Regions from separate parts of the Leptothoe sp. ISB3NOV94-8A genome, predicted to be linked through region 1. Evidence: riboswitches for the same ligand, from Rfam matches in the RefSeq annotation. Region 1 holds a riboswitch; the other holds the start of a gene.

Region 1 (4,656 bases):
CATTAATGACGAAAATTCACCAGTTCGTATTCGGGCAACCGCTGCTTTATTTGCGCAACAACCGACCTTATTAATAAGCCAAGATGCCTTATCTACTCTATCTGACACAGGGCTTGGAACAGCTATTTGGTATGTGAAGCAACAGCTAGACGATTTAGATGCGACAGACGAGTCGAAAGCTGATGTGCAAACGGTCTTTAATGCTTTGGCTGCAGAGTATAACTCCCGTCCAAATAAGTAAGGCCGTTGTTCCGTATGTACCTGCTAGTAATCCATTGTGTATGTATTTTATAGGAAATCATGCAATTAAAAATCATAAAGGTCCTATTTGTCGTATAATCCTTCTCGAAGGGGAGTAGCTATCGGTTTAGCCGACATCTCTGAATCAACATACTGGTGATGAGCCTGGTTCAGAGAATGATAGGGAATTTCCACTAGTCATTAGCGAGACCTTCACTAAATCTGCTGACGCGGATTTGGTGGAGTCTTGTGCCTCGTCAAATTCGTGCCAGAGACCGTTGTGATCTGAGGAATTTGAAAGGATGCTAGCTGCATTTACGGCCAGTCTGTTATTGATTACTATCTCTGAGTTGGGTGATAAGACCTTTTTTATTGCCGCCATTTTGGCCATGCGCCATCGTCGCCGCTGGGTATTTGCAGGGGCGGTTGGGGCATTAGCCCTCATGACAATACTCTCCGTTTTAGTTGGGCAGGCGGCATCACTGTTACCCGACTCAGTGGTTAAATGGGCTGAGGTTTGTTTATTTATTGTTTTTGGTATTCGGCTGCTATATCAGGCTAGCCAGATGGCAACAACAGGAGACGAAGAGAAAGATGCGGCTGAAGCAGTAGATAGGGCAGAAAAAAGCAAGAGAAAACCGAAAGAGACTCCCTTGGCAATTATGGCCGAGACCTTTGGGTTAGTCTTCGTGGCGGAGTGGGGCGATCGCACCCAAATTGCTACCATTGCTCTGGCCGCAGCCAATCCACCTGGCGGAGTCGTGATGGGTGCCGTCCTGGGCCATGCTATTTGTGCAGCCATTGCCACTAACTGTGGTCGCTGGCTCTGTGGCAGGGTTTCAGAACGTACCCTGACTGCATTAGGTGGAGGACTGTTTTTACTGTTTGGCAGCTTGGCTCTGTTCATGCCTCAAGCTTAATTTTTGAGGGCAGGGGGGATAGGACAGATCATCTTATCCCCCTGCTACTTCATCCTGAGAACCCCCAGTAGGATTCTATGACTAATCAATCACGTAGGCTGACACGAACCGTTCAAGCTCTAGGCTGGGTAAGCTTGCTGACTGATTTTGCCAGCAAGATGGTGTATCCACTAACACCTTTTTTCTTGACGAGCATGCTGGGTGCTCCAGTTTGGACAGTGGGGCTGATCGAGGGGATTGCTGAGAGCACGGCCAGTATTTTGAAACTGTACTCTGGCTGGCTGTCGGACTGGGCCGGTCGGCGCAAACCTTTTGCGTTGGCCGGTTATAGCTTAGGGGCATTGTCTAAACTAGGGTTAGCTCTGTCGGGAACCTGGGGCCATGTGTTAGGGGCACGTTTGTTTGATCGGATTGGCAAAGGATTACGAGCTGCACCACGGGATGTTCTAATTGTTGAGAATTGTACTGCTGCCCAACGGGGACAGGCATTTGGCTTACACCATAGTTTGGAAACGGTGGGTGAAGTGCTGGGACCGCTGGTGGGTTTTGTCTTTTTGCAACACTCTGTAGGAAATTATCGAGGCGTGTTTGCGATCGCATTTTTCCCAGCGCTTCTGGGTGTTCTGATCTTACTAACTCAGGTCAAAGAACAACGTCCCCAAACTAGAAAAGCACGTCCCCAATTTACATTACAAGGATTAAGCCCCACCTATCGACAGTATTTACTAGCAATTATTCTCTTTAGTTTAGGAAATTCATCGGATGTTTTTCTGTTATTACGGGCCCAAGAGCTGAGCTTTACCGGCTCTACACTTCTGTTACTATACGCAGCTTTTAACCTGGTAGCCGTTTCATTAGGACTGATCGCTGGTCGTCTATCTGACCAAATAGGGCGACGACCGCTACTCGTCAGTGGATATCTTGTCTTTGCTATCACCTATCTTGGATTTGCCCAAGCTGAGACGCCTGCTATTATTTGGTTACTGTTTATGTTATACGGCCTCTATGGCACTCTAACGCGGGGTGTCCAAAAAGCATTTGTTGCCGATCTAGTACACCCCAACCGACGAGGCGCTGAAACCGGCACCTTTCATATGGTAGTTGGTTTGTCCGCACTACCAGCCAGTCTCATCGCTGGCTGGCTCTATGCAACAGTCTCTACAGCGGCTCCTTTTTATGTCAGTTCTGTTGCTGCGGTGATCGCCACACTATTGCTAATGCGAATGCATTTGCCATCGTTAGAGTCAGGGAATCGAGAATGAGCCGCACAGACAGCACCGCAAATTGAATTAACATTCCGTGTTGTGCGTAGTCAGAATGTGCTAGATTACTGGGCGTATCGGTTCTAAGGGGAAACAGTCCTTAGAGGAAACGGGGAAAGAGCAGTGAGAATCTGCCGCTGTCCCGCAGCTGTGAAGGAGGTGTTGCACCTCTCAGTCAGAATGCCCGCCGATAGTTCAACTCATGTTCTACAACATCTGCGAGGTACGGATGATGATTTTAGTGCGTAATTGTAACTATGTTGCCAGGGGAAATCTCTACAATGCTCTACCCTAGGCATATCTGGCTACATAGCTATGAAGTGTGCCTGTTAATTTTGGGCATCTATTAGTTATCTAATTAATTTTTTGAAAAGCTGTTGGCCAGTGTGTCACGGATTGTTATGCCTGCAAAAGGTATGAACAATCTATTGCTCTTAGCACTGTCTAACCCGTTCTCAACAGATCATTTTGAAAAAAGTTAAAAGCATCGTGCCATCCATTATACTGCCGCCTGAAGCACTCATGTTGCAACAGTATCTGCATCGCCCTGGATGTATTCCTGCGTCGGTTCATCCGTTTGTGAAACAAGCGGCACTTACGTTTGTTTCACAAACGGCACTTACCCATAAGATGCGGAGCCAAAAGACCTTTGGAAAACCAGCCAGGCGATTTCCATGGCGGGGTTGGTTGATGTTGATTGGATGTACGATCGCATCTCTCTCTCAATCAGTGACTCGCCGCATGCGTCGATGTTGACAACGGCAGTTCTCTCATCGTATGTCCATTGCCCCAGTGGGCAACCGCCTCCATCCTAAAAATGAGAATAGTTACTAACATGAATATTTTGTCATTGCTTGTTGCCCTCCTAGCGATTTTGCTGGTGGTTGACATCGTTGTTTATCTGCTGACTCCCCGCACCCATGGGTCATCATCACTGATGCGGTTTGGGGTTGTCGGACTGCTCAAATCATTGCGAGAAGTACCCACATTTCTATTAATGCGTTTAGCCTTTGGGGGTGGCCTGTGTCGCTTCGGCGTGTTCCGTGCCGTGCGGGCTGACTCGCTAGACTTGGGTGAACGGCCCCTTTCAGATAACGGACAAAAGATGGTCGTGGCTAGCCAGGCCCTTCTTGCATTAAACTGGTATCCGTCCAGTGCCACTCCACAGCAGGGAAACTCAGAAACATGATCCCTTCAGCCTAGGCAAACTGGCAGCAGGTGCTTGTCGCCACTAATCTTTCCCCTCGAATATAATGCCTGGAGCGGCTTTCTAGCCGGGGGCGAGGTGCCGTTGTATGTGCAAATCAAGCTAACTCATCCATCAAATTGATGCACGAGTGCTGTCTTAAAATGGCTGAGCCAGATCGGTGGCATAGACCGTTTTCCAAGCTTTAACGGTGTCCTCGCCAATTTTGCTATCGATTGCTTCGCCGCTATCAGTCACCAGTCGAATATCAAGCGTTGTCTCTGGTGCATTTTGCAACGCTTGGGCTAACTCATTGCTCACTGAGAACACATTATTTTGTCCATCAATTTGAAACACATCGCCATCAACTTTAATGAAAAGTTGAATGATATTTCTGGCGTTACTAAATTCTGAGCAACTCAAATCTGGAGAAACCCGAAACGACCCGCTGAGACAGTCGCGATCGCGAATAATCGACAGCACCCGAATAAAATCACGACTCCAGAGGCTCTGCACCTCAATTCGGGCGGTTGTATTCAAAAAGCGATCGCTAAAGGAATGACGGTCAAATACCCCAACAAAGCTGCCTTCAAACGGATCATTGATTTGAACTGGCTCTGACCAAGGTAAATTACGGTGGGTTCCTAATGTGGCCGAGTCGACAACAGCTAGCCCAGCGGCAGTGGCTGCACTCGTTATACAGATACTCCCCAACAACCCTAAACTAATCACTAAACGCCCAATCATAATAGAGCGCCTCTGCTTTATGAGACTCTACTTTGACGATAGCACAAGGGATTGGAAACAGTTGAAATATGAGCTTTCTCTTATTAGTTGCAATTGAAATTGCAGGCTTCCAGATGATCTACCAGATGATTTATGTCTACTTAGCTAAACCCATGCCCCAATCATCTTTCAACTCCAACCATTAAATCATAGCCACCCATAAAACCTATTCCATGCTTATAATCAGAACTCGTTGATTCTCAACATGACTAAATGAAAAACCTTGACACCTCACAAACCATTGAACTGCTCAATCAAATTA
Region 2 (4,656 bases), on a different contig from region 1:
TACACCTTGCAAAACTAGTCGCATCGCTTTGTTTGGGACAGAGACAAAGCCTTTAATGCGATAAATCTCTTGCTGCTTCACCAATGATTGCAAACGTTGCACCAAAACAGCAGGTTCAAACGCCTTATCTAGCTCAACATAAACGGACTCCAGATGATCGTCATGCTCATGCTCTTCTTCATGATCATGATGGCTGTGACGACTATCCAAGTCATCTTCAACAGCGGCATTAAAGCCCAGCAAAATATCTGGGCTAATCTCACCCTGCTGACAAGGAACAACCTTAACACCCGTGGGTGCCTTCTGTTGGAGCCATCGTTGTACCTTAAGACGGTTATCCTCCGACATCACATCGGTCTTAGTCAGTAGCACCATATCAGCACAGGCTAGCTGATCCTCAAACAGTTCCTCAATGGGTGTCTCATGGTCTAATGAGTCATCTGCCTGTCGTTGGGATTCTAGGGCCTCTAGATCGCCAACAATTTGACCCTTGGCAAGGGCATTGCCATCCACCACCGTCACCACACCATCCACGGTTGCGCCAGTCCGAATTTCAGGCCAACGAAATGCCTGCACTAAAGGCTTCGGCAGCGCTAACCCTGAGGTTTCAATGACAATACAGTCAATGTCTTCTCGTCGCTTTAGAAGAGTTTGCATGGTAGGCAAAAACTCTTCTTGCACAGTGCAGCATAGACACCCATTAGCAAGCTCTAGAATTTTAGTATCAGGGGTCTCATCTTCATCACAGACCTGGCAGGATTTTAGAATTTCTCCATCAATGCCAACTTCTCCAAACTCGTTGACTAATACAGCGATGCGTCGTCCCTGGTTGTTTTGCAATAGATGACGCACCAGCGTAGTTTTACCGGAACCTAGAAAGCCGGTGACTACGGTAACAGGAATTTTATGCATTGGTTTTTCCTAACGACTAAAGATTCAAGATTTTGTGCAAATTTGGTTTGGTAGAGGTGCACATTGGTGCACCCGTCAGGATGCAGACAACTGATTCTGATCCTGCATTGGACGTACAGCAGTGGGTTCCTACAGAGGAACTATTTATTTCTAAAAAAGCTCTTTCCTAAATTCTCTCCAAGCAAATTGAAGTCAAGTATGAAAGAAAGCTAAAAATAACAAACAGGATAGTTTGAGATGTCTAGTCGATCTTTTACCTTTCCTTTTGGAGCTACCATGTACGCATAAGTTGCAGAGTGGGCAAATTCAAGACCATGTCTACCTTTTGGGACATTATCTTCCAGATACATACACAGTACCCTTTAAGAGGGTTCACAGTAGATCAGCGTAGGTTAAGCGAGCAAAACATAATCCATCATCAGTGTGGACAGAAACGTACCGCCCACACCGCAAATAATAAAACCAGCAAATCGCAGCGCTGAACTTTCGGGTGACTGTTGGAATAGGCGACTACCCATCCCATAGGCAGCTGTTGCGATCGCAAGCTGAATCAATGCAAATCCTAGCAAATAAGCCATCAAAGGACCCATTTCAGCACCAAAAATGGATTCTCCGTAAGCAAATCCATGGAACAACCCAGAAATGGCAGCTAAACCAGTGATAATTGTGCTATTTGGCCGCTTTTTTAGGGCTAGTAGTACACCAAAGACAAGCACTGAGGCAGAAATTACCAGCTCAGGAAGCGGCAAATCAATGCTCACCAAATGAATTCCTGTACCCAAAAGAGAGGCTAAAACAAAGGCAACAGGAATAATTAAGTTGCGACCAATGGCTGCTGCTAACAACCCTGAGGCAATGACAAACACTAGATGGTCTAATCCAATGACCGGATGACCAATACCGGATAAAAATCCTTCAATGAAATTACCGGGTGTCTTTCCACCTAACGGATGGTGAGCTAGGGCAGGCAACCCATTGAGGAGAAGTGCTGTGATCGCAACAAGCGCAATCTTGCCTGAACGACAAAGATTCTTAACCTTGAAACCCTTCAAGGCGACTAAAGCATATAAACCCATCTGTACCTCGCAGATCAATAAAACGGCAGGTTGACCATCGGCGGGCATTCTGACTGGGAGGTATAAAACTTCCTTCACAGCTGCGGGACAGTGGCAGATTTTCACTGCGCTTTCCCCCTTTCCTCTAGCGGCTGTTCCCCACTAGAACCGATGCTAAGCAGATTAAATCTACCACCTTCGCCTTCGCTTTGGATATCAAAATTGCATAGGATTAACTATTTAGGATTGGCATAGAACGTTGTTTCTTGGCCTTTCTGTTAGAACTATACCCATACCCTGTTGTAGGTCCTATGCCATTTGCCACGTCATCTCTTCCCCTGCCCGTAACGGCACAAGTTCAGACTCAGTCAGAGGCACTTGATCAGGGATGCGCCACGTTGTTTTGACCAAGGTAATTTGCTGCGTATTGCGGGGTAGTTGGTAAAAGTCTGGTCCATGGAAGCTGGCGAACGCTTCTAGTTTATCGAGGGCGTCAACGCTCTCAAACGCTTCTGCATACAACTCCATAGCATGCAAGGCCGAATAGCAACCGGCACAGCCACAGGATGTTTCCTTATTGTTGCGATCATGGGGGGCACTATCGGTACCCAGAAAAAACTTAGGATTACCCGAAGTGGCCGCTTGCAAAATTGCCCGACGATGCTGCTCATGTTTCAAAATTGGCAGGCAATAAAAGTGGGGGCGAATTCCCCCTTGGAAGAGCGCATTACGGTTAAACAATAAATGCTGCGGTGTGATGGTTGCAGCCACATGGTTATGGGCCAGAACAAATTGCACAGCATCTGAGGTGGTAATGTGCTCAAGCACGATACGCAGGTTGGGAAATCGCTGCTTAAGTGGGAGCAACTGTTGCTCGATAAATATCTTCTCACGATCAAAAACATCGACCCCTTTATCGGTCACTTCCCCGTGTAACAATAGGGGCATGTCCACCTGCTGCATGGCAGCAAAGACGCGATCGCACTTACGAATATCCGTCACACCAAAGTCTGAATTGGTTGTTGCACCGGCTGGATAGTATTTAACCGCTTTAACAAACTGGGAGGCTTTGGCCGCAATGATCTCTTTGGGGTCTGTATTGTCAGTCAGGTAGAGGGTCATCAGCGGCTCAAATTGTTTGCCAGCTGGAATGGCTGCGATAATGCGATCTCGATAGGCTGCCGCATCCGCTACCGAGCGCACGGGGGGCTTCAAATTCGGCATAATGATGGCGCGGGAAAACTGACGCACCGTATGGGGCAAAACCGCTTTCAGCATCACACCGTCCCGCACATGCAGATGCCAGTCGTCGGGTCGAGTTATGGTAAGCTTTTGCATCTTTTAATCATTAAACAAGTAGCAACGTGATTATAGTGTCCATCCACTATGGAAAGCCATCTAATACTCAATCCCTATCTGGGCTGGAATACCTGCACTGATGGGGTGCTTGATGCGATTCATTTCTGTCACCAAATCAGCAACATCAATTAATTCCTGGGGCGCATAGCGTCCGGTACTGGCCACATGACAATGGTTAGGACGAGCCTGAATGCCTGCCATTACAGGTGTCAGATCTAGCCGAGCTTTTTTGAGCGCAATGTGTAATTCATCCAGAACAACCAGGGAAATATCGGGGTCCGCAATGAGCTTGGTTGCCGTTTGCCAGGCCTGCTCCGCCATCCGCTGGTCTTGATCCGGGTCCTGGGTTTCCCAGGTGAACCCCCCACCCAGGGTATCGATACTGATGGGAAAACCCTGTTCCTTGAGCTTTTCCAACATGATGCGATCGCCATCGGGAAACGCACTGTCGTTTTTAATAAACTGCACCACAGCCACCCTCATATCATGGGCTAAATGGCGATAAACCAGGTTCATGGCACTACTGGTTTTACCTTTACCTAATCCTGTAAACAAAAGATACAGTCCTTTTTCATTCCCTGCGCGGTTGGCACGGGACTGATCTTTAGCGGCTTTTATCTTCTGTAGACGGGCTTGCTCTTCTGACGTATTTTGTGGGGTGTTCTGTGGGTTGGTCATAGTGTTTCCTCAATGTGAGCTTCGGCATCTAATACAATGGCCCTCAGCTGTTCTAGCATTTCGGGTGAAACCTGTTGCCATAATCCTCGCTGGTGGGCTTCTAACAACCGTTCTGACATATCCCGTAACGCCCAGGGATTATGGGTCTGGATAAAGCGTTGAACGTTGTCGTCTAGAATGTACGTCTCGGCAACGCCAGCATACATAAAATCAGCCACCGCGTGGGTTGTTGCATCATAGGCAAAGAGATAATCCACCGTGGCAGCCATCTCAAAAGCGCCTTTATAGCCATGGCGCATCACCCCGGCAATCCATTTAGGATTGACAACGCGGGAACGGTAAACTCGGCTGATCTCCTCGGGCAAAGAGCGAATTCGCGGCTGTTGGGGGCGGGAGTGATCACCAAAATAGGCTGTGGGATTTTTGCCCTGGGTGGCGCGCACGGCAGCGACTAGGCCCCCCTGAAACTGATAATAATCGTCAGAGTCCAATAGATCATGTTCTCGATTATCTTGATTGTGCAACACAATTTGCAGCTGCCCTAGCCGTTGTTGAAAGACATCGGGAACGGAGGTGGAGCGCAATTTGCCGTTACCCGGCTGTTGTTGCTCCGAAGACTCTCCTGTGCTGGGTCGCCCATAGGCATAGCAAC

Evidence for each region. A riboswitch is a leader RNA that binds a small molecule or an ion and turns the genes downstream of it on or off. The one in region 1 is predicted to bind cobalamin.
Region 2: another riboswitch for cobalamin. It lies ahead of SPB21_RS33290 (HupE/UreJ family protein); the one in region 1 lies ahead of SPB21_RS08830 (hypothetical protein).

What each region holds. Positions count from the first base shown of each region.
Region 1 covers NZ_JAXSQW010000001.1:2,015,601-2,020,256, reverse strand. Annotated here, with positions in the region: gene SPB21_RS08845 (HEAT repeat domain-containing protein) at 1-241, shown strand, start outside; gene SPB21_RS08840 (TMEM165/GDT1 family protein) at 543-1,160, shown strand; gene SPB21_RS08835 (MFS transporter) at 1,238-2,422, shown strand; cobalamin riboswitch at 2,484-2,628, shown strand; gene SPB21_RS08830 (hypothetical protein) at 2,912-3,178, shown strand; partial or broken gene SPB21_RS08825 (SAM-dependent methyltransferase) at 3,357-3,485, shown strand; gene SPB21_RS08820 (hypothetical protein) at 3,768-4,355, opposite strand; gene SPB21_RS08815 (ferritin-like domain-containing protein) at 4,608-4,656, shown strand, end outside.
Region 2 covers NZ_JAXSQW010000003.1:279,772-284,427, reverse strand. Annotated here, with positions in the region: gene cobW (cobalamin biosynthesis protein CobW) at 1-912, opposite strand, end outside; gene SPB21_RS33290 (HupE/UreJ family protein) at 1,305-2,036, opposite strand; cobalamin riboswitch at 2,011-2,155, opposite strand; gene pyrC (dihydroorotase) at 2,277-3,305, opposite strand; gene SPB21_RS33280 (cob(I)yrinic acid a,c-diamide adenosyltransferase) at 3,366-4,004, opposite strand; gene cobN (cobaltochelatase subunit CobN) at 4,001-4,656, opposite strand, start outside.